One region of the Nocardiopsis oceani genome, then DNA from elsewhere that is predicted to be linked to it. Evidence: predicted binding sites of a transcription regulator. Region 1 holds the regulator's gene; each other region holds the start of a gene.
What was found. The regulator LexA, encoded in region 1, represses DNA repair genes until DNA is damaged. The targets are predictions, from matches to a motif close to TCGAACANNTGTTCGA.
Positions count from the first base shown of each region.

Region 2: ACYVDG_RS09320 (enoyl-CoA hydratase family protein) is a predicted target of LexA. The motif match lies at 3,164-3,179, and genes of this name have one in related genera.
Region 3: ACYVDG_RS05875 (DUF6504 family protein) is a predicted target of LexA. The motif match lies at 5,543-5,558, and genes of this name have one in related genera.

Region 1 is NZ_BAAHAR010000033.1:63,339-71,023, forward strand. It holds gene ACYVDG_RS20360 (vitamin B12-dependent ribonucleotide reductase) at 1-1,326, opposite strand, end outside; gene nrdR (transcriptional regulator NrdR) at 1,488-1,991, opposite strand; gene lexA (transcriptional repressor LexA) at 2,663-3,394, shown strand; gene ACYVDG_RS20375 (alpha/beta hydrolase family protein) at 3,478-4,596, shown strand; gene ACYVDG_RS20380 (hypothetical protein) at 4,652-5,371, opposite strand; gene ACYVDG_RS20385 (flagellar basal body-associated FliL family protein) at 5,368-5,985, opposite strand; gene leuS (leucine--tRNA ligase) at 6,069-7,685, opposite strand, start outside.
Region 2 is NZ_BAAHAR010000013.1:4,648-12,332, reverse strand. It holds gene ACYVDG_RS09335 (NAD(P)H-dependent flavin oxidoreductase) at 1-815, opposite strand, end outside; gene ACYVDG_RS09330 (CoA-transferase subunit beta) at 812-1,549, opposite strand; gene ACYVDG_RS09325 (CoA transferase subunit A) at 1,546-2,403, opposite strand; gene ACYVDG_RS09320 (enoyl-CoA hydratase family protein) at 2,400-3,149, opposite strand; gene ACYVDG_RS09315 (FadR/GntR family transcriptional regulator) at 3,259-3,999, opposite strand; gene ACYVDG_RS09310 (glutamine synthetase family protein) at 4,156-5,535, shown strand; gene ACYVDG_RS09305 (aldehyde dehydrogenase family protein) at 5,618-7,009, shown strand; gene ACYVDG_RS09300 (3-oxoacyl-ACP reductase) at 7,023-7,685, shown strand, end outside.
Region 3 is NZ_BAAHAR010000008.1:14,748-22,432, forward strand. It holds gene ACYVDG_RS05855 (NfeD family protein) at 99-569, shown strand; gene ACYVDG_RS05860 (SPFH domain-containing protein) at 783-1,874, shown strand; gene ACYVDG_RS05865 (quinone oxidoreductase family protein) at 2,021-2,986, opposite strand; gene ACYVDG_RS05870 (serine/threonine-protein kinase) at 3,057-5,303, opposite strand; gene ACYVDG_RS05875 (DUF6504 family protein) at 5,646-5,933, shown strand; gene ACYVDG_RS05880 (GNAT family N-acetyltransferase) at 5,997-6,578, opposite strand; gene ACYVDG_RS05885 (peptidoglycan recognition protein family protein) at 6,769-7,685, opposite strand, start outside.

The sequences.
Region 1 (7,685 bases):
GAGCAGGGCGCCAAGATTCGTGTATCCGATACCCAGCTGGCGGTAGGCGCGCGTGGTGTCGCCGATCTGCTGAGTCGGGAAGTCGGCGAAGGTGATGGAGATGTCCATCGCCGTGATGACCAGCTCGGTGAGCTTGGTGAAGGTCTCCACGTCGAAGCTGTCGTCCTCGCGCAGGAACTTCAGCAGGTTGATCGAGGCCAGGTTGCAGGAGGAGTCGTCCAGGCTGAGGTACTCCGAGCAAGGGTTGCTTGCGCTGATTCGCCCGGTTTCGGGGTTGGTGTGCCAGTCCTGGATGGAGCCGTCGTACTGGATGCCCGGGTCGGCGCACTCCCACGCGGCCTTGGCCATGCGGTGGAAGAGGTCCTTGGCGTCCACGGTGGCGAGGACCTCGCCCGTGGTGCGGGAGGTGAGCCCGAACTCGGACCCGGTGTCGACGGCGCGCATGAAGGCGTCGGAGACCCGGACGGAGTTGTTGGCGTTCTGGTACTGGACGCTGAACATGTCGTCGCCGCCCAGGTCCACGTCGAAACCGGCGTCGCGCAGGGCACGGATCTTGTGCTCCTCGCGGGACTTGGTCTCGACGAACTCCTCGATGTCGGGGTGGTCGACGTCCAGCACCACCATCTTGGCCGCGCGCCGGGTGGCGCCGCCGGACTTGATGGTCCCGGCGGAGGCGTCGGCGCCGCGCATGAAGGAGACCGGGCCCGAAGCGGTACCGCCGGAGGTGAGCAGCTCCATGCTGGAGCGGATCCGGGACAGGTTCACACCCGCGCCGGAACCCCCCTTGAAGATGATCCCCTCCTCCTTGTACCAGTCGAGGATCGACTCCATCGTGTCGTCGACGGAGAGGATAAAGCAAGCTGAGACCTGTGCCTTGGACTCCGTTCCCACGTTGAACCAGACGGGCGAGTTGAAGCTGAAGAGCTGGTTGGCCAGTGCGTGCTTCAGCTCGTGGTCGAAGATCTCCGCGTCCTCTTCGGAGGCGAAGTAGCCGCTGGTGCGCCCGGTCTCGGTGTACATGCCGACGACGCGGTCGATGAGCTGCTTGAGGCTCCACTCCCGCTCGGGGGTGCCGACGGCGCCGCGGAAGTACTTGCTCGCGACGATCTGGCTGGCGTTGACCGACCAGCTGGCGGGGAACTCGACGCCGCGCTGCTCGAAGTTGACGGTGCCGTCGCGCCAGTTCGTCATGACGACGTCGCGGCGCTCCCACTCGAGGGCGTCGTAGGGGTGTGTCCCCTCGGTCGTGAAGACCCGCTTCATCTTGAGGCCCTTGCGGGTCCCCTTGCCCTTGCGCCCCGCTGGGCCGCTGGTGGTTTCGGTCATGGTGGCGTCTCCCCGAAAGTGCTCTTCGTGCGCGGACCGGCGGTGACCGCGCGGGCGTAATGAAGTTCGGAGTGGTGCCGGCACGGTGGCGTGCTCTGTCGTCCCGTGTCAGCCCACCCTGGGGCGGCTGGTCCCGGCGGCGCGCTCGACGCGCGGGGTCGCTACCCGGTGGAAGTCGTGTCGATGGAAGTCGCGTCCACCGCGGGAGTCTCCTCGTCCTCGCGGTCCTGGCGCAGGCTGGCGATCTCGGACTCGAAGTCGGCCAAGCTCTCGAAGCCCCGGTAGACGCTGGCGAAGTGCAGGTAGGCGACTTCGTCCAGGTCGCGCATCGGGCCGAGGATGGCGAGGCCGATCTCGTTGGCGGGCACCTCGGCCACGCCCCGGCCCCGGATCTCCTCCTCGACCTTCTGGCCGAGTTTGGCGAGGGCGTCCTCGGAGACGGGGCGGCCCTGGCAGGCTCGGCGCACCCCGGCGATGATCTTGGTGCGGCTGAAGGGTTCGGTGACACCGGAGCGCTTGGCGACCATCAGCAGGACGGTCTCCTGTGTGGTGAACCGGCGCTCGCAGACCGGGCAGGACCGCCGACGTCGGATAGCCGCGCCGTCATCGGTGGATCTGCTGTCGATCACCCGGGTGTCCGGATGGCGGCAGAACGGACAGTGCATCCCGGTTCACCTGCTTCCCTCTACCCGAACAACAACCCGTGACTCTACTAAACCACAACTTCTGGCCTGTCGCCCCATGGGCAACACCAGATGTTGTGGTCGAACTTATGACCCCGGCGGCGTGCGCCGCAACCTTCCCCGCGGCGCGTTCCGCACACGACGCGGTACCGCGGTCGACGGGCCGCGACCGGGACACGGGAAGACGGGGAATCGGGGCTTTCGGCACCGGGCGCCGCCTCCAAGGATAGAGGGGGTGGGGCGCGTGGCCTTCCGGACGGCGCACCCGCGGCATCGGCCGGAACCCCGCGCCCACATGGGCCTTTCCGGTATAGACGGCCCCCGGAGCGCGGACGCGAGACGAACCCCATACCGGACGGAGCACACCTCCCTATAGATCGAGCCGGATCCTGTTGCACCATTCGGGAGACAACGACGGGTGAACACGTGTACACACATAAGTGGGGTCCGCCGGAAACGGGGATCGGAAATCCTCTGCAATACCCCGCGGACGCTCGAACGCTTGTTTGATATCACCGTGTGCAACGACTAATGTTGACCTTGACTTAACGCCGGATTCGCCACCCCGTGGACCACCAGGTCGGCGCGGTCGCGGGTCGGCACTGGCCACGCTTGCAGGCCCTGACCGAACCGAATGCCGAGGAGGCCCGGCCGTGCCGGAGGAGAATCCCGGAGCCGTCGGCTCCGGACCCACCACTGTTCTTTCGCCCGTGGGTGGCACGGGCACTGACACGCCCGACTCCCCCAAACTCACCGCGCGCCAGCAGAGCGTTCTCAACTGCATTCAGCGGTACGTCCGGGAACGGGGCTATCCGCCGTCCATCCGGGAGATCGGTGACACCGTCGGCCTGTCCAGCCCGTCCAGCGTGGCGCACCAGCTCAAGGTCCTCCAGCGCAAGGGCTACCTGCACCGGGACCAGAACCGGCCGCGCGCCGTCGAGCTGCGCAGGCCCGGGCGCGATACCGGGCAGACCCTTACCCCGGAGGAGCTCACCGCTGAATCCACCCGCGCGGCCTCGGTGCCGCTGGTCGGCCGGATCGCCGCCGGTGGACCGATCCTGGCCGAGGAGGCGGTCGAGGACGTGCTCGCCCTGCCCCGCCAGCTCGTCGGCGAGGGACGCCTGTTCATGCTCACCGTGGTCGGTGACTCCATGATCGACGCCGCCATCACCGACGGTGACATGGTGGTGATCCGCCAGCAGCAGGACGCGGAGAACGGCGACATCGTGGCGGCGCTGCTGGATGACGAGGCGACCGTGAAGGTGCTGAACCGCGACAAGGACGGGCACGCCTGGCTGATGCCCCGCAACGAGGCCTACGAACCGATCAGCGGCGACGACGCGACCATCCTCGGCAAGGTCGTCACCGTGATGCGCCGGGTCTGAACCCCGGCCGTGCGACGGGCCCGGTTTCCCGCCGCCGGCACGTGAGCGACGGGGGCGGTCGGCGGGCCGATACGCTGAAGGGCGTGTCGACACCTGCCTCCGCCTCCGCCTCCGCGCACCGCCCACCGCGCACCAGCGGCCGCGCCCGCGCACTCCTGCCCGCGCCCCGCGTCCTCCTGTCCGCGGCCGCCGCGACGCTGCTCGCTACGGCCTGCATGCCCACGGAGGACGGTCCGGAACTGCCCGGCGCGGCCGGGGACGAGCGCGAGGTCTCCTTCGAGGGCGGGGGGCTCACCGTCCCCGGTACCTTCACCTCCCCCGCGGAGGGCCAGGACGGCACCGTCCCCGGGGCTCTCATCATCTCCGGCAGCGGGCCCACCGACCGGGACGGCAACGGTCCGGAACGTCCCGAGGCCGACACCAACCTCAACCTCTCCCGTGTCCTCACCGGCGCCGGGGTGGCCACGCTGCGCTATGACAAGTTGGGCAGCGGCGACGAGGCGGACATGGACGAGGCCCATCAGGCGGCCATGGAGGGGGCAATGGATCCGCTCGTCTTCGACGAGCAGATGGTCGCCGCCTACGCGGAGCTGGTCTCCCAGCCCGAGGTGGACCCTGAGCGCACCGTCGTCGTGGGGCACAGCGAGGGTGCGCTGTTCGCGCTGCGCGCCCACGACCTCTTGGACGCTGATCCCGCACTGGTACTGGCTGCCCCTCCGGGCACCCGCATGTTGGACCTCATCGACCGCCAGGTTGCCGAGCAGGTCCGCATGGGTGAGGCCCAGGGCGGGCTCGAGGAGGCGGACGCCGTCGGGATGCTCTCCGACGCCCGGGCGGCCCGGGCCGCGATCCGCGCCGGTGAGGATCTGCCCGAGGAGGACAGGACCGGGCTCTTCAGCTCCGAGAGCGAGGAGTTCCTCGCCTGGATCGACGATTTCGACCCGCCGGAGCTCGCCGAAGGGCTCCCGGGGGGCACCCCGGTGCTGGTCCTGTGGGGTGACGAGGACGCCCAGGTCAACCGTGCGGAGGTCGATCGGCTCATGGAGGGCTTCGACGGCGCCGAGCGGGTGGACCTGGCCGGGGTGGACCACATCCTGCGCGAGTACGACGACTCGCCGGGTGCGGCCGCGCTGGACGCCGACCGCGCCTTTTCGCCGGAGGTCGCCCCGGCCGTGGAGGACTTCGTCGACGGCCTCTGGTAGACCCTCGGGATGCCCGGCGTGGCTCCGGCCCGATCGGTCCTACCCTGGCTCGGCCCTACTCTGATTCGGGCAGCTCGTCGACGACGGCCTCTGCGAGGCGCTCCGCTTCCCCGGCTGCGACGTCGCCGTCCACCGAGCCGACCGCGTCGTAGTCGGTGGCGGCCGTGTAGCAGGACTCCACGTACAGGTTGGACACCCTGGTGCCGACGCAGCCCACCTCGAAGGTGCCTTCCTCGACCCAGCTCAGGGCCTCGTCGCCCAGCCCTTCGACGGGTTCGGATCCGTTGCCGTCGGCGGTGTCGTGCAGGGTGTCGGCGGCGGTCTCCTCGCCGCCTTCCACGGGTGCGGCCACCAGTACGAGGGTGGCGGCCGCGGGGACCGAGTCACCCGATCCTTCCGGGGTGGCCCAGCGGCACTGCCAGCCCTCCCCGAAGGTGTCCTGGACGGTGCCGATGGTCTCCTCGATCTCCGCCTCATAACCGGGCACGAGCTCCTCGAGGGTTTCGGTCTCCCCGATGTCGCACTCAGGTGCGGCTTCGAAGTCGCCGCGCTCCACCCCGTTGGCCAGGAGGTACCAGGCGAGCCACGCGGCCAGGCCCAGCGCCACCACCAGCAGGATGATCAGGAGGGTGATGGCGAGCCCGCGGCTCTGCGGCGGTGTGGCGCCGGGGTCGTCGGTCCGCGGTGCGTCCCCGGCCTGTGGAGTGGCGCCGTGCGGACGCGAAGCGCCGTGCGGAGGCGTGGGTTCGGTCCCGTCCGGCGGTGGTGCGGTCACAGTGCCTCCCCGAGTCGGCCAGCGAAGGCCACGGTGGTGTCACGGGCCTCCTCGAAGGGCACGGGGTCTCCGCCGGAGACCCCCGAGTAGGAGACGCGGACCACCAGGTTGTCGGTGTGGAAGGCGAGCTCGGCGGCACCGGGGACCTGGCCGCGCCAGACCTCGCCGTCGATCCCGGTGTCGGAGTCGACGGGTTCACCGCGCGGGGGAACCACCGCGCCCCGGGCCTCGGCGGCGGATTCGTCACCGGTGACGGCGGGTTCGGCTGAGGGGTCGGTGAAGCGCGCGGACAGGTCCACGCGCAGGACGCCCTGTACGCCGTCGTCCTGCCCCGCCGAGGTCCACACGCAGGCGGTGTTCTCTCCGCCCGCCAGAGGCCCGTTCCCGGTCGATTCCAGGGCCGCCTCGGGTACGGCTTCGGCGATGGCTGCCTCGGGGACCTCCCCGCACGCGGGCGCGGCGGTGTGGACGTCACCGCCGTGGGGTTCGTCGGGGTCGTCCCCGGCGAACCAGAGACCACCGCCGATGGCCGCGCCGGAGAGCACCACCGCACCCGCGCCGATGATCACCGCTCGCGTCCAGGGGCGGGGTTCACCGCCCGTCGCAGAGCCCACCCGGCCACCGCCTCCCAGTCCGTTGTCACGCCACAGTAAGGGGGCGACGGCCGCCCTCGCGACCACCGCCCCCGCGCGGCGGGTCAGCCGACGACGATGTTCACCAGCTTGGGTGCCCGGACCACGACCTTGCGGACCGTCTTGTCGGCGATGAAGTTCTGTGCCTTCTCCGAGGCCAGGGCCAGCCGCTCCAGTTCGTCGGGGTCGATGTCGGGCGCGACGGACAGCTTGTCGCGGACCTTGCTCTGCACCTGGACCACGCAGGTCACGGACTCCTGGACCAGCAGGGCCGGGTCGGCCTCGGGCCAGTTGCCCACGGCGACCGTACCGGTGTGGCCCAGCTTCTCCCAGCCCTCTTCTGCGACGTAGGGCGCGAAGAGGGACAGGGCGACGGCCACGAACTCGGCGGCCTCGCGGACCGCCGGGTCGGCGGCGCCGGGCCCGGAGTCGATCGCCTTGCGGGTGGCCGAGACCAGCTCCATGCAGCGCGCGATGGCCACGTTGAAGCGGCGGTCCTCGACCAGGCCGGTGATCTGGTCGATCATGCGGTGGGTGAAGCGGCGCAGCTCGGTGTCGCCCGCGGCGAAGTCGGTCCCGGGGGCGCTGGCCGCCCCGGCCTCGCCCATCACCCGGTAGGCGCGGTTGAGGAACTTGCTCGCGGCGACGACGGACACGTCGGCCCAGTCCACGTCCTCCTCGGGCGGGGAGGCGAACAGCATGGTCAGCCGGACCGCGTCCACCCCGTAGAGGTCGATCTCGTCGCCCAGGTCGACGCCGTTGCCCAGCGACTTGGACATCGCCCGGCCCTGGTTGATGACCTGGCCCTGGTTGGTCAGGCGGCGGAAGGGCTCGGTGAAGTTCACCATGCCCATGTCGTACAGGACCTTGGTGAAGAACCGCGCGTACATCAGGTGCAGGGTCGCGTGTTCCTTACCGCCGATGTAGTGGTCGACGGGGCCCCACTTGTTGACGGCCTCGGTGTCGAAGGGCGCGGTGTCCAGGTGCGCGGAGACGTAGCGCAGGAAGTACCAGGACGAGTCGACGAAGGTGTCCATGGTGTCGGTGTCGCGCTCGGCCGCACCGCCGCAGGACGGGCAGTCGACGTTCACCCAGTCCTTGGCCGCGGCCAGCGGCGAGATGCCCTTGGGGGCCAGTTCGGCGCCCTTGAGGTCGGGCAGGGTGACCGGCAGCTGGTCGTCGGGGACCGGTACCTCACCGCAGGAGGGGCAGTGGATGATCGGGATCGGCGTGCCCCAGTAGCGCTGGCGGGACAGCAGCCAGTCCCGCAGGCGGAAGTTCACGGTCGCCTCGCCGGTGCCGCGCTCGCCCAGGATCTCGACGATGCGGTCGATGGCGTCGGCCTTGGACAGGCCGTCCAGCGGGCCGGAGGCCCGCAGGGTGCCCTCGCCCGCGGTGGCCACGCCGGTCTCGGCCGGGTCGGGTTCACCGGTCTCCACCACGGTCCGGACCGGCAGGTCGAAGGCCAGGGCGAAGTCCAGGTCGCGCTGGTCGTGCGCGGGCACCGCCATGATGGCGCCGTGCCCGTACCCGGCCAGGACGTAGTCGGCGGCCCAGACGGGCATGCGCTCGCCGTTGACCGGGTTGACGGCGTAGCGGCCCAGGAACACGCCGGTCTTGGGGCGCTCGGTGGTCTGGCGCTCGATGTCGGAGAGCTTGGCGATGTCGGAGCGGTAGGCCTC
Region 2 (7,685 bases), on a different contig from region 1:
GAAGTCCAGGACATCCCCGACACCTTCCGGAACGCCGCTGCGCTGCCCAGCGCGCGCAGCAGCCGCCTACCCCGGCCCGAGCGCTCCAGGCCGTCCACCAGCCCGGTACGCAGCACCCGGTGCGGCAACCCGTCCACCTGCCGGGTCACCACCGTGTCCCCGGTCTCCAGGTAGACCTGCTTGACCTCGTCCGGGACCGCGCTGTCGGAGGTGAGCAGGAACCGGGTCCCCATCGCCATCCCCGCCGCCCCGTAGGCGAGCGCGGCCACCAGCCCTCGGCCGTCGAAGAACCCGCCGGCCGCGACCACCGGGATGTCGACGGCGTCCACGACCTGGGGGAGGAGCAGGGTGGTGGCGACCGAGCCGGTGTGGTCGCCGCCCTCACCTCCCTGCACGAGCACGGCGTCCGCGCCCCACGACGCGACCTTCTCGGCGTGGCGCCGGGCCCCGACCGACGGGATGACCACCACCCCGGCGTCCTTCAGCCTGCCGATGAGCTCCGGCCTGGGCGCGAGCGCGAAGGACGCCACCCGCACCCTCTCCCGGATGATCAGGTCGACGCGCTCCTCCGCGTCGCCGGCGTCCGCGCGCAGGTTCACCCCGAAGGGCTGGTCGGTGCGCTCGTGCACCTCGCGGACGGCCTCGGTGAGCTGCTCCACCGTCATGGTCGCCGAGGCCAGGATGCCCAGCCCTCCGGCGTTGGCCGTCGCCGAGACCAGCCGGGGCCCCGCCACCCAGCCCATGCCGGTCTGCACGATCGGGTACCGGCACCCCACCAGTTCGGTGAGGGGTGTGCTCAGCGCGGACGAGGTCATGCGGGGACCTCCCGGTCGCGCAGGCCGCCCGGGTCGAGGACGTCGCGCAGGACGCGCAGCTCCTCGTCGGAGGGTGTCCGGGTGACCGTGGCACCGCCCGCGGGGGCGGCGAGGTCGAAGCCGGTGCTGTCCCGGACCTCCTCCTCGGTGACACCGGGGTGGGTGGAGACCAGCCGTACCGTCCCCTCGGGGCCGCCGAAGTCCAGCACCGCCAGGTTGGTGACGATCCGGCGCAGGTCGTGGGCGTGCTCGGTGCCGACCCCGCTGACCATGTCGACCTCGTCGACGAAGACCCGCCGGGAGTGCTTGGGGATCCAGTAGCTGGTGGGGTTGCGGAGGGTGTTGCCGGGTGCCCCGCGCGCGCCGAGCAGCTGGGATTTCGGCTTCTCCCAGTCACCGACGCAGGAGATGTTGCTGCGGCCGCGGCGGTCCAGCTGCGAGGCGCCCATCATGACGTGGCGGCGGCCGTGCAGGACGAGCCACAGGTGGTCCCGGAAGGGCAGCCACCCCTCGGCCTCGCCGCTGTCGGGGTCCGCGGTGCGTCCCAGCGGCAGCGTGTCCCGGCTGACGAGCGGCCCTCCGTCCGTGGTGAGCAGGTCCGGTTCGAAGGTGAGCCGGGCCAGTCTGGCCCCGAGGACCGAGCAGGTACCCATGGCGGCGGCGAGGGTCTCTCCGTCGCCGCGCCAGGCGTCCGCGCAGGCGGTCACGCACACTTCGGCTCGCGTCGTCGTCATCGGTTGACCTCCCGCTGGTAGGTGGGCTCGTCGGCGTCCAGGTAGCGCGCACGGAACTCCTGCCAGAGCTCCGGGTCGCGGGTGGCCTCGGCGTAGCGCTTCTGGAAGGCCTCGTCCCGCCCGTAGTCGGGCTCGCACGTGGTGAAGTGCGCGCCGTGGGGGGTCTCCGCGACCCCGGTGACCATCGACCGGCTGACCAGCAGGGACTGGACCGGCCCGGTGAAGGAGTCCACCAGTTGCTCGCAGGACACGTACGAGCTCTCCGCCGCCTTCACGAAGAGGTCGTCCATGTAGGGGTCGGGGCCGAGGTACTGCCCGTTCCCGCGCCGGTCGGCCCGGTTCATGTGCACGAGCGCCGCGTCGAGGCGGAGCGCCGGCATCGCTACCAGCTCCTCGCCGTCCGGTGCGGCGGCGGGGTAGGGGGAGCGGACGGTGCGCAGCCCGGGGTTGACGCGGAGTACGTCGGAACCGCGGCCCACGGGCGTGGGCAGGAACGGCAGCCGGTGCGCTGCGGCGAGCAGGCCGAACATGAACATGCCCTCGTCGTACTCGGTGAACTCGATCCCGCCGCTCTGGCGGGCGGAGCGGAAGAAGGGCTCCAAGGGCACCGAGTCCATGGTGACGAAGGGGGCGACCACGCGCCGCACCTTGCCGTAGGCGCACAACAGGCCCACGTCCGGGCCTCCGTAGGAGACCACGGTGAGGTCGCGCAGGGAGGAGCGGCAGATCGCGCGGACCAGCGCCATCGGTTTGCGGCGCGAGCCCCAGCCGCCGATACCGATCGTCATGCCGTCGCTCAGCGATCCGGCGATCTCGTCGGGTGTCTTCACCTTGTCCATCGTGGCCTCGCTCATCGTGTCTCCGATCCGGCGAACGCGTCGCGGTGCCGGTCCCCGGCGCCGGTCAGGTTGAGTTCGAAGGTGAACCCCTGCTCGAACCGGTAGCTGCGCTTGACGTCGACCGGGTCGATGCCGTTCAGGGACTCCTTGGTGCGCCGGATGACGTGGGGGTCCTTCTCCGCGATGCGGTCCGCGACCTCCAGGGCCGCGTCGCGGAGGTCGTCGCTCGGGACCACGGACAGCACCGAACCGAAGGCGTGCAGCTCGGCGGCGGTCGCCTCGCGGCAGGTGTAGACCATGGCGCGCATCAGGTGCTGGGGGACGAGCCGGGCCAGGTGGGTGGCGGCACCGAGGGCGCCGCGGTCCACCTCGGGCAGGCCGAAACGCGCGTCGTCCGCGGCGATCACGACGTCCGCGTTGCCGACCAGTCCGATACCTCCGCCGAGGCAGAAGCCCTGGACGGCGGCGACCACGGGGACCTCGCAGTCGTAGACGGCCCCGAAGGCCGCGTAGCAGCCCCGGTTGGCGCCGACGAGGGCGTCGAAGCCGGAGGTGCGCTGCATTTCCTTGATGTCGACCCCGGCGTTGAAGCCGCGGCCCTCCGCACGGAGGAGGACGGCGCGGGTCGCGGGGTCACCGCCGGCGGCTGTGAGTTCGTCGGCGAGGTCGTACCACCCGCGTACCGTCAGCGCGTTCACCGGCGGGGCGTCGACCACGATCTCGACGACCCCGTTCGGATGCCTTGTGGAGGAGATACTCATGCACTTCCTTCCCACCAAACGTTTGTTAGAATTTGATGCTACCAGCAGCCGAGGGAAGGGGACATGCCGGTGGAGCTGTAGGTCGGATCCGCTTTCCGCGCCGGCCGACTCAGGCCAGGAACCCCCTGATCAGCGCCTCGCTGCCCTCCAGGTGTTCGCGCACCGCGCGCCGCGCGCCCTCGGGGTCGTGCTCCCGGATCGCCCGGACCAGCTCCAGGTGCTGGGTGTTGCTGTGCTCCAGGTTCCTGACCAGCATGGGCATGGCATCCAGCAGGTCGTTGACGCGCATGCGCACCTCGGTGAGCGCGCGGGTCAGGGAGGCCGAACCGGTGAGTTCGGCGAGCGTCAGGTGCAGGACCGTGTCCGGGCGCCGGTAGTCCTCTACCTCGGCACCCTCCACCGCTGCCAGCCGTTCGGCGAGCAGCTCCTCCTGGGCGGGGGTGAGCCCGGTCTCGGCGAGCAGCACGGCGGCGCCGGTCTCCAGGGCCCGCCGGTGGGTGAACAGGTCGTCCGGGTCCGTGCCGCTGTCGCGGAGCACCCGCTGGGCCTCGCTCCGGCTCGGTTTCGGGCGCACGTACGTGACGAAGGTGCCGCCGAAGCGGCCGCGCCTCGACTCCACGTACCCGGCCTCCTGGAGGGCGCGCAGCGCGTCACGCAGGATGATCCGGCTGACTCCGAGCCGCGCGGCGAGCTCCCGCTCCGCGGGGAAGCGCTCCCCGTGTCCGACCACGCCCAGCCTGATCGCCGACAGCAGCCGCTCCACCGTCTCCTCGAACGGGTTGACGGTCCGGACCGTGCGGAACACGGCCTCGGTGGCCGCCCCGGACACCCCGTCGGTTGAAAGGTCCACGCTCGTTCCTTATTGCTGCTGTGATGGGTGGAAATTTTCCGTGTTCCGGGTATACCACCCCATTGACACGCCCGGTCGCCCCTGATTGCATGTTCCACCATTGGTCTGAACTCGAACCATACTCCCATGCGCCGCGGCGCGGACAAGGAGCCCCAGGTGCGGACGAACGACAGTCTCCCCCCACTGTCGCTGGACCAGCTCAGGATCGAGGCCGCCTCAGGCGAGGTGGACACCGTCCTGGTCGCCTTCACCGACATGCAGGGACGTCTCCAAGGCAAGCGGCTCTCCGCCCGCTTCTTCCTGGAGGACGCACTGGACCACGGAACCGAGGGCTGCAACTACCTGCTCGCCGTCGACGTGGACATGAACACCGTCGACGGCTACGCCATGTCGTCCTGGGAGACCGGATACGGCGACTTCGTGATGGTCCCCGACCTGAGCACCCTGCGGCGCACCCCCTGGGCCGAGGGCGCCGTCATGGTCACCGCCGACCTCGCCTGGCACGACGGCACCCCCGTCGCGGCCTCGCCCCGCCAGGTCCTGGACCACCAGCGCCGACGCCTGGCCGAACGCGGCTGGCAGGCCCACTCGGGCACCGAACTCGAGTTCATCGTCTACCGGGACTCCTACGAGCAGGCCTGGAGCAAGGCCTACCGGGACCTCACCCCCGCCAACCAGTACAACGTCGACTACTCGGTCCTGGGCGGCGCCCGCGTCGAACCCCTCCTGCGCCGCGTCCGCAACGAGATGACCGGCGCCGGACTCTACGTGGAGTCGGCCAAGGGCGAGTGCAACCTCGGCCAGCACGAGATCACCTTCCGCTTCGACGAGGTCCAGCGCACCTGCGACCAGCACAGCGTCTACAAGAACGGGGCCAAGGAGATCGCCGCGCAGGAGGGTATGGCGCTCACCTTCATGGCCAAGCCCAACGAGCGCGAGGGCAGCTCCTGCCACATCCACCTGTCCCTGCGCGACGAGGACGGAACCCCGGTCCTGGCCGACGCGGAGGCCGCTTCGGAGGCCGGCCTCTCCGAGACCGGACGCCACTTCCTCGGCGGCCAGCTCGCCGCACTGCGCGAGTTCACCCTGATGTTCGCGCCCAACATCAACTCCTACAAGCGCTACGTCCCGGACAGCTTCGCGCCCACCGCCGTCGCCTGGGGCGTGGACAACCGCACCTGCGCCCTGCGCCTGGTCGGCCACGGCCCGTCCCTGCGGGTGGAGAACCGGGTCCCCGGCGGCGACGTCAACCCCTACCTGGCCAGCGCCGCGATGATCGCGGCCGGGCTCCACGGGGTCGAGCACGCCATCGAACCCGGCGAACCCCTCACCGGCAACGCCTACGCCTCGGACCTGCGCAGCGTCCCCACCACCCTGCGCGAGGCCCTGGGCCTGTGGGAGGGCAGCGCACTCGCCCGCGAGGCCTTCGGCAAGGAGGTCGTCGCCCACTACGCCAACCACGCCCGGGTCGAGCTGGCCGCCTTCGACGCGGCCGTCACCGACTGGGAGCTGTTCCGGGGCTTCGAACGGCTGTAGCCGATCCTCCTCCGGGAGGCGGGGACGGGGCAGTGGAGGCAGACGAAGCAGTGGAGGCAGCGGCATCAGGGAGGGAAACCCAGTGAACACCAGCGACAGCACACCGGCCGGACAGCGCGAGCAGAAAGTGGTCGACCCGGCCACCGAGGAGGTCATCGCCACCGTCCCGCTCGCCTCCGCGGCCGAGACCGACGCCGCCGTCGCCCGCGCCGCTGCTGCCTTCCCCGCCTGGCGGGACACCCCGCCCGGTGAACGCGCCCGGCTCCTGCGCGCCGTCGCCGACCGCGTCGCGGCCCACGGCGAGGAACTCGCCCGCCTGGAGGTACGCAACGCCGGGCACCCGATCGGGCAGGCGCGCTGGGAGGCGGGCAACGTCTCCGACGTGTTCGCGTACTTCGCCGGTGCGCCGGAGCGCGCCGCGGGACGCCAGATCCCCGTCCCCGGGGGCTGGAGCGTCACCTTCGCCGAACCCCTCGGGGTGGTCGGCGTCATCGTCCCCTGGAACTTCCCCATGCCGGTCCTGTCCTGGGGCACGGCACCCGCCTTGGCCGCGGGCAACACCGTCGTGGTCAAACCCGCCGAACTCACCCCGCTCACCGCGCTGCGCATCGGCGAACTCGCCCGGGAAGCGGGCCTGCCCGACGGGGTCCTGCAGATCCTCCCCGGCGCTGGACCGGTGACCGGGGACCGCCTGGTGCGCCACCCCGACGTCGCCAAGACCGTCTTCACCGGCTCCACCCGGGTCGGCAAGGGGATCATGGCGGCCGCCGCCGAGGACCTCACCCGCGTGACCCTCGAACTCGGCGGCAAGAGCCCCAACATCGTCTTCGCCGACGCCGACCTTGAGCGGGCCGCGGCCGCCGCGCCCATGGCCGCCTTCGACAACGCCGGACAGGACTGCTGCGCCCGCTCCCGCCTGCTCGTCCAAGCCGACGTGTACGAACGCTTCCTGGAACTCCTCCGCCCGGCCGTGGAAGGGGTCGCGGTCGGCGACCCCGGAGACCCGGACACCGCTGTGGGCCCGCTGATCAGCGCCGCCCAGCGCGACCGCGTCGCCGCCTACGTCGACGGCGCCGAGACCGCCTTCCAAGGGAGCGCGCCCCAAGGTCCCGGGTACTGGTTCCCGCCCACCGTGCTCACCACCCGCGACCCCGCCGAACCCGCCTTCCGGGAGGAGATCTTCGGCCCCGTCCTGTCCGTACTGCCCTTCGACACCGAGGAGGACGCGGTACGCATCGCCAACGACACCGAGTTCGGGCTGGCCGGGTCGGTGTGGACCCGCGACATCGGCCGCGCCCTGCGGGTTTCCCGCGCGGTCCGGGCCGGGAACCTCTCGGTCAACTCGCACGCGGCGGTGCGGTACTGGACGCCCTTCGGCGGGATGGGCCAGTCCGGCATCGGCCGCGAGCTGGGCCCCGACGCCCTGGACGCGTTCACCGACACCAAGACCGTCTTCCTCGCCGACGACACCTGATCAGGAGACCGCCATGAACCGATTCGAGCACCGTGTCGCCGTCGTCACCGGCGCGGCGGGCGGCATCGGCCGCGCCACCGCGCACCGGCTCTCCGAAGAGGGCGCGACCGTCGTCGCCGTCGACCTGGACGAGGAGGGCGGCAAACGCGTGGCCGAGGAGACCGGTGGAGGTTTCATCCGGGCCGACGTCACCGACGAGGCCGCGGTGGAGGCCCTGTTCTCCCAGGTCCGCGACGAGTACGACAGCGTGGACGTGGCCTTCAACAACGCCGGGATCTCACCGCCCGACGACGACTCCATCCTCACCACCGGGATCGACGCCTGGAAGCGCGTCCAGGAAGTCAACCTCACCTCCGTCTACCTGTGCTGCAAGTACGCCCTGCCCCACATGCGCGAGCGGGGCAAGGGGGCGATCGTCAACACGGCGTCGTTCGTCGCCACGATGGGAGCGGCCACCTCCCAGGTGTCCTACACCGCCAGCAAGGGCGGTGTGCTCGCGCTCAGCCGCGAGCTGGGCGTGCAGTTCGCCAAGGAGGGGATCCGCGTCAACGCGCTCTCCCCGGGTCCGGTGAACACGCCCCTGCTGCAGGAGCTGTTCGCCAAGGATCCCGAACTCGCCTCCCGCCGCCTGGTCCACGTCCCGCTGGGCCGCTTCGCCGAGGCGACCGAGATCGCC
Region 3 (7,685 bases), on a different contig from region 1:
CCGCAATCGTGTATCCATCTGGCTGATTTTGTGGTGCGCCGGGTCTGTGTGGGTAGCTTAAGGACTACCCGAAACCACAGCGGGAGGGCCACAGAAAAATGCCCTGGCTGATCTGGATCATTCTCGCGGCCGCCCTCGGGGTCGCCGAGTTCTTCACCATGACCTTTGTGCTCGGACTCATTGCGGCTGCCGCACTTGTCGCCGGGCTCCTCGGGGCCATCGGGCTTCCGTTGGTCGTGCAGATCATCGGTTTCCTCGCCGCGGCCGCCGCCGGCCTCGTCCTGGTCAAACCGATCATGGACCGCCAGATCGAGCGAGGACCGGACATCCGTTCCGGAACCGCCGCACTGGTGGGCCAATCCGGGGTCGTCCTCAAGGAAGTCGACGCCGACGAGGGGAGGGTCAAACTCCAAGGAGAGGAATGGTCGGCACGCTGCCTCGACGAGGACCTCGTGATCCCGGTCGGTGCCCACGTCGACGTCATGGAGATCGACGGGGCGACGGCCGTGGTCTATCCGCGGGAGGCGCTTCCGGAACTGCCCGGGCTGAACCGGCCCGAAGAGAACTGAACCGGTCCGCGGAGAACTGAACCGGTTCGGAGGCAACGAGCAGGACCGCAAGCAGCGAGTCGGCACGAAGAGTACCGATCCGACCTGAGGCGGACCGGCGCGGGCAGAACGGCCCGCGGCAGGCAGAGTCCGCCCCCCGTCACGTCAACGACAGACACCGAGCCCAGCCACAGCCACAGACACATCCCCCAGACCTAGGCACAGGTGCCGAACGTGGAAAACATACCGTTCATCATTACCGCTGTACTCCTGGTCGCCATCGCTTTGTCGGCGATCCGTATCGTCCCTCAGGCGAGGGCGTACAACATCGAGCGCTTCGGGCGCTACATCCGCACCCTCGACCCCGGCCTGAACTTCATCATCCCGGGCGTCGACCGGGTCAACACCAGGTTCGACCTCCGTGAGCAGGTATTCAGCTCGCGTCCGCAGCCAGTGATCACCGAGGACAACCTCGTGGTCAACATAGACACGGTGCTCTACTACCAGATCACCCAGCCCAAGGCCGCTGCCTACGAGGTCGCCAACTACATCCAGGCCATAGACCAGCTCACCGTCACGACGCTGCGTAACGTCATCGGTTCCATGGACCTGGAGAAGACCCTCACCTCGCGCGAGGAGATCAACACCCGGCTGCGCGGGGTTCTGGACGAGACCACCGGCAAGTGGGGCATCCGCATCAACCGGGTCGAGATCAAGGCGATCGACCCGCCGCCCACCATCAAGGAGGCGATGGAGAAGCAGATGCGGGCCGACCGCGACAAGCGGGCGGCCATCCTGCACGCGGAGGGTGAGCGCCAGTCACGCATCCTCAAGGCCGAGGGCGCCCGCCAGCAAGCCATCCTGGAGGCCCAGGGTGACCAGCAGGCGGCGATCCTGCGGGCCGACGGTGAGGCCAAGGCGATCGAGCGGGTCTTCCAGGCCGTGCACGACAACAACGCCGACGCCAAGCTCCTCGCCTACAAGTACCTGGAGACGCTGCCGAGCCTGGCCGAGGGCGACGGCAACACCTTCTGGGTGATCCCGGGTGAGCTCACCGAGGCGGTCAAGAACGTCAGCCACGCCTTCGCGGGCGATGCCGCCCAGGCCACCCCCTCCACGACCAAGCGGCCCGACGAGGAGGAGGGGGAAGAGGGCGGACCGGCGCAGATCACCGGCCCCGACCCGGCGAAGGCCTCCGCCTCCGCGCAGGCCGCGGCGGACGCGGCCGAAGCTGCGGAAAAGGCGGTCGCGGACGCGCGCGACGATGTCCGCAGGGCGGGTGCGCGCATGGGCCCGCCGGCTCCGGAACAGCGCGAGGGCGACTGACCGCCCCGTAGGCGCGGCCGAAGTATCGCCGGTGCACAACTGACTGACCGAGACACAGCGTAAGAACGGCGGTGGTGGCGGGTCCCGAACGGAGGGGCCCGCCACCACCGCTGTGAGGTCTGTGTGCTCGGGTTGTGCCCGGCCGGTCAGACCAGGAGCAGCTTGCCGGTGGTGCTCCGCGCCGCCAGGTCGCTCTGTGCCAGTCCCGCCTCGTCGAGTGCGTACCGGCCGCCGATCCGTACATTGAGGCGGCCCTGCTCCACCAGGCCGAAGAGGTCTTCCGTCCGCCCCAGGAGTTCTTGGCGGTCGGCCACGAAGTACGCGAGCGAGGGGCGCGTCAAGTACACCGAACCGGCGCTGTTGAGCCGCTGCGGGTCGACGGGCTCCACCGGGCCGCTGGACTGCCCGAACAGCGCCAGTACGCCGCGCGGGCGCAGCGACTCCAGGCTGGCGTCGAAGGTGTCCCGCCCGACCCCGTCGTAGACCGCGGCCACGCCCTCGCCCTTGGTGAGGTCGCGGACGGCCGGGGCCACCGGTGTCTCGGTGTAACGGATGATCTCGTCGGCACCGGCCTCGCGCGCCACACGCTCCTTGGCGTCGGTGGAGACGGTGCCGATCACCCGGGCGCCGCGCGCCTTGGCCAACTGGGTGATGAGCAGCCCGGTACCGCCTGCTGCGGCGTGCACGAGGACGCTCTCGCCCTCGCCCACCGGGTGTACCGAGTGGGTGAGATAGTGCGCGGTCAGCCCCTGGAGGAGCAGCGCAGCGGCCTGTTCGGTGGATACCGCGTCGGGCAGGGGAACCAGAAGGGACGCAGGCACCACTGCCCGGTCGGCGTACCCGCCCGGGGCCATCGCCCAGCCGACCCGCTGGCCCACCCGCAGGTCGCTCACGCCTTCCCCGAGGCCGGCGACCACACCGGCGGCCTCCATGCCGGGGATGTGGGGCAGGGAGATCTTGTAGGCGCCGCTGCGCTGGTAGATGTCGATGAAGTTGACGCCTCGGGCCTCGACGTCCACGAGTACCTCGCCGGTACCCGGCACGGGGTCGTCGGTTTCGGCCAGGCGCAGTACTTCGGGGCCGCCGTTCTCCTCGATCACGATCGCGCGCATGGTTCTCCTCACTGGGGGACGGGTGCTGGAGCGACTGCGAGGACCGGGAACGGGCCGCGGCCCGGTGAGCTCAGTCCTCGACGTTGATCCTGTACAGAGCGTAGTCCGTGAACGCGGCGGTGAGCGGTTCCGTTCCGGCGGAGGGGCGCATGACGGCACCGACCCGGCGCCGGTCCTCGTCGTCGAGGTCGCCGTCGTCCGGAAGCGGGTTCTCGTCCGTGGCGGAGAGCACGAGGCTGTCGTTGACCCACATGTTCAGGTCCATGTACGGGTCCTCGTCCTCCTCGTTCACGTATTCGCAGGAGAGCTTGAGGTTGTTGGTGACCAGGTCGGCCACCTGCACGTCGTAGGGCAGGCCCGTCACGGAGGAGCGCTCGTCGTAGAGGTCGTAGGTCTCGAAGCCCCCCACGTCCGTGGTTTCGGCGAGCGCGTTGTCGCCGCTCTCCTCGGTCACCCTGCGGATCTGCGCCTCCTCCCCGTCGAAGCGCAGCAGCGCCTCGTACTGGGTGCGCTCCTCGTCGCCGTCCTGGTCCCAGCACCGAACACCGATCTGGCCCTCGCCGGGCCCTTCCATGGCGGCGACGTTGGTTTCGATAAGGACGTGCTCGGGGGTCTCACGCTCGAACGGGACGACCTCGCCTCGGGAAGGGTTGGAGTCGGGGTCGAGTTGGAGCACCATCGCGTTCTGCTCCTCCCAGTAACCGTCCGAGTGCTCGGGGTCGCTCTGGTCGAAGGAACGATTGCTGATCCAGTCGGGATCGGTGGCGAAGTCGGTGGCGTAGATGCTGGTGATGTCCTCGGGAGGGGCCTCCGAACCGGAGAACAGAGCCGTGGCGCCCACACCGATCAGCAGCACCACCGCGGCCGCGGCGCCGCCGATGAGCACCAGTTTGCGCCGCCCACGAGCGGATCCGTCGGCCCCGTTGGCAGCGGCCTGAGCGGTCGGGGGCTGGCCGGGGCCGCCCGAGCCGCCCTGTGCTCCGAAGACCGCCTGGCCATGGGACGGCGACTGCCCGTGTGGGGGGTGTCCCATCTGCTGGGACTGCGGAAAGGGCGGTTGACCGCCGCTCGGACCGTACGGGCCCTGGGGGTAGTGGCCGTGCGGTCCCTGCGGACCAGGGCCGCCCTGCCCCATGCCCTGCTGGGGCGGCAGGTGCGGGTTGTGGAACTGGCCCTGTTGGCCTGGCTGGCCCTGCTGGGGAGCGTTTCCCGGGGGGTATGGCTGGCCCTGCTGAGGAGGCGGCATCTGCGGGTCGTGCGGTACCGGCGGCTGCGCCTGGGTGTACGCCTGGGTGGACTGAACGCCGGCCTGGGTGGGCTGGCCACTGGTATCGGTGGGCTGACCGGCAGGTCGGGTGGAACCACCGGCGGGTGCCTGTCCCTGCCCCGCCTGGGTGTCCTCGGGCGGCAGGCCGGGCACGGGGGCGCTGCTCGGCGGCGCCCACGAGGTACTGATCGTGCGCCGCACCTCGGACTCCTCCGGCTCCGACTGGCCGGTCAGCCGGGCCAGGATCTGCTGCGAGGTGGGCCGGTTCCCGGGCTCCTTGTCGAGGGCGGAGCTCACCAGGTCCAACAGGCTCGGGTCGAGCCCGTCCAGTTTCGGCGGTGCCGAGGAGATGTTGTGCAGGACAGCGGGCACCGTGGCGGCGTCGAAGGGCGCCTTGCCGGTCCCGGCGAAGGCGACCAGGCAGCCCCAGGCGAAGATGTCCGCGGCCGCGGTGGCCTGCTCGCCCAGGATCAGCTCGGGTGCCATGTAGGAGGGAGTGCCCATGAGCTGGCTGGACCGGGTGACCGCGCCACCGGTGTCGTCCAGGGCCCGGGCGATCCCGAAGTCGATCACCTTGGGGCCGACAGGGGAGAGGAGGACGTTGGCCGGCTTGAGGTCGCGGTGGACGATGCCCGAACCGTGGATGGCGGTGAGCGCGGCCGCCACCCCCATCGCCAGGCCCTCGAGGGTGCCGCCGTGCATCGGTGTTCCGCCGCGGACCGCCTCGTCGAGGTTGGGGCCGGGCACGTACTCGGAGGCGATGAAGAGGGGCTCGCCCTCCAAACGGGCGTCGATGACCCCGGCGGTGGAGAAGCGTGCGACGCGTCGGGCGGAGTCCACCTCTCGGGCGAAGCGCAGCCGGAAGGATTCGTCGTCCGCCAGGTCCGGGTGGATGAGTTTGATGGCGACGGAGCGCTCGGCGGCGTCCTTGGCGAGGTACACGGTGCCCATGCCACCGCGTCCGAGGCGGCTGACGATGCGGTAACCGTCGAGTTCGCGCGGGTCCCCCGCGCGCAGGGGTTTGCCGCTTTCGTGCCCGTTGGACGTCACAGTTGGGGGTCCCTTGTATGGATCGTGAGTTTCGCGCCTATCAGCGTACCGATGCCGATACGCGGACAGGTTCTGGCGGTCCTCGGCCCGACAGGGGTGGGCCGCGGCTGAGCGGGGGGCCGAGGCCGGGGTGCTCTGTGGTGCCGGTGGTGACAGAGCTGGTGCTGAGAGCCGGTGCTCTTTGAGGTGATGCCGGAAACGGGGAAACAGTTCCCTAGAAGCCCCACCTTCGCTACTATTCGAATATGTGTTCGAACGCCTGGCCGTACTTCCCCACGGGCGGGCCACCCGGCTGCGTGCCTTCGCGCGCGGTCCGACGCCGAGGCAAACAGGAGCGGGTCGATGTTGAGGGGAACAGTCGTGGGGCGGTACTACGGGGCGGAGGTCACGGTCGTCGAGGACAACGGGCGGCCCACCCGTTTCACTTGGGACGGAAGGGTCTACGGGGTGCGCAGGATCCTCGACTACTGGGTCACTCTGCGCCGCGACTGGACACCCGGTGTGGGATCGCAGGTTCCCGAGCGCAGGCATTGGCGGGTGGAGGCAGGGTCCGCCTACTCGCAGGGCGTGTACGAACTGTGCCACGACACGAACGCAGAGGAGTGGCTGCTCTCCCGGGTCTGGGGTTGAGCGGCCCGCGCCTCCCGTTGGTCTTCTTGGTCCCCGCTGGCTTCGGGCCGGAGATCGACGAGGTCAGCGGCCGACCAGGTCGGAGGGGATGAGGCCGTACACTGCCAAATCGGCGCGGCCCTTGTGGAGCGGCATCGCGTTGCGCTCCACACCCTCGCGGACGAACCCGGCGGACTCGGCCACCCGGCGCGAAGCGGTGTTCCCGCTGGCCGCCTTGAGTTCCACGCGCTGGAATCCCTGGTCGATGGCCCAATGGGAGACGGCCACGACCGCCTCGGCGGCGTAGCCCTGGCCACGGCCCCAGGGTGAGATCCAGTAGCCGGTCTCCGTGACCATGGACGGCCACTGCGTGCGCAGCAGGGCCACCGATCCGACGAAGCGGTCGGTCTCCGCTTCCACTACGGCCCAGTGCTGGCCGTCGCCGCCGGTCCGGACGGACGGTGCGACGTGCAGGCAGAACTGCTCGGCGTTCTCGCGGGTGTAGGCCTCACCGGGGGCGGGGATCGGGATCCAGCGCTGCAGCTCGGGGTCCGCGCACGAGGCGTACACGTCGTCGATGTCGCGCTCGAGAATCGAGCGCAGACGGAGGCGGTCGGTCTCGAGGATGACCGCGGGCATGATCGGGGCGCTCTGAACGGTGGCCATGTTAGGAGTCCCCTCTGTGCTTCGACGTGCCGACGCCTCACCGGCGTGGTTCACCATACGCGCCTGCGTTCCGGGTGGAACAACGGGCTTCCCGCCCGCCTGGGCCAGGCCCAGTCTTCGGTGGGCGTCCCAGGCGGGCGGCACACACGGGTGCTGGACGGGCGTTCCAGGGGTCGTGTCAAAGCGCGCGTCAGTGCCAGCCGTCGATCACGCGCTGGCGGATCGCCGTGTCGAACACCTCGGCGAAGGCGCCCCCCGGGCACTCCGTGGAGAGCCAGTCACGGTGCCGGGCCACCGCCTCCTGCGGGGTCACGTCCCCGGTGTCCGGGTTCACGTACTCGATCTGTTCGGCCGGGTCCACCCCCGTCACCGCGCACAGCAACCGAAGGGTGCTCACAAGAGCGTCCTGCGCGGCCTGGGTGGGGAGTTCGGTGGTGAAGTCACCGAGGAGGCACACACGGATGTTGCCGTGGTTGAAGCCCAAGGCGTGCCCGGCCGTCACCGACTCCGCCCGGACCGGCAGAGGCGGCCCGGAGAAGACCGGCACCCCGCCGCCCGAATGCCGACCCTCGTAGACCACGCCTTCGGGGTCGATAAGCAGCTGATACCCGATGTCGCCCCATTCCTGCTCGGCCGCATGGAGGTGGTATACGGCGCGGACGTCGGCGGCGTAGTCGCCGGTGGTCGCCATCGCCGTGTGGTGCACGGTCAGGGCCTGCGTCCGGTGGAACTCCGCGGGCCACAGCTCGGTGCCGTCCTCGTCGAAGCGCAGTGACTCGTCGGCGCCCCAGCCCGCGCGTGTGCGCACGGGCAGCACCGCGTCGCCGGAGGGCGTGCGGACTTCGTCGGTGTCGGCGGACAACGGCACCTCCTCTACTCCGCTGACGCTCACTTCTTCACCGTCGAACAGGTTCACAGCGGTGAGGTCGGCGCCGTCCGCGCCGCTCACCTCGTAGCCGGTCGCGCCCTTCGGCGCCCGCACCATGGCGGTTGCGGACCGGGGGTGGTGTTCGGGGCCGCCGGTGTGGAAGTGCAGGTCCCGCCATTCTCCCAGCGCGCCGTCGGAGGTCTCGAAACGCACGGAGGCCCCCTCGGAGACCGCTTCCG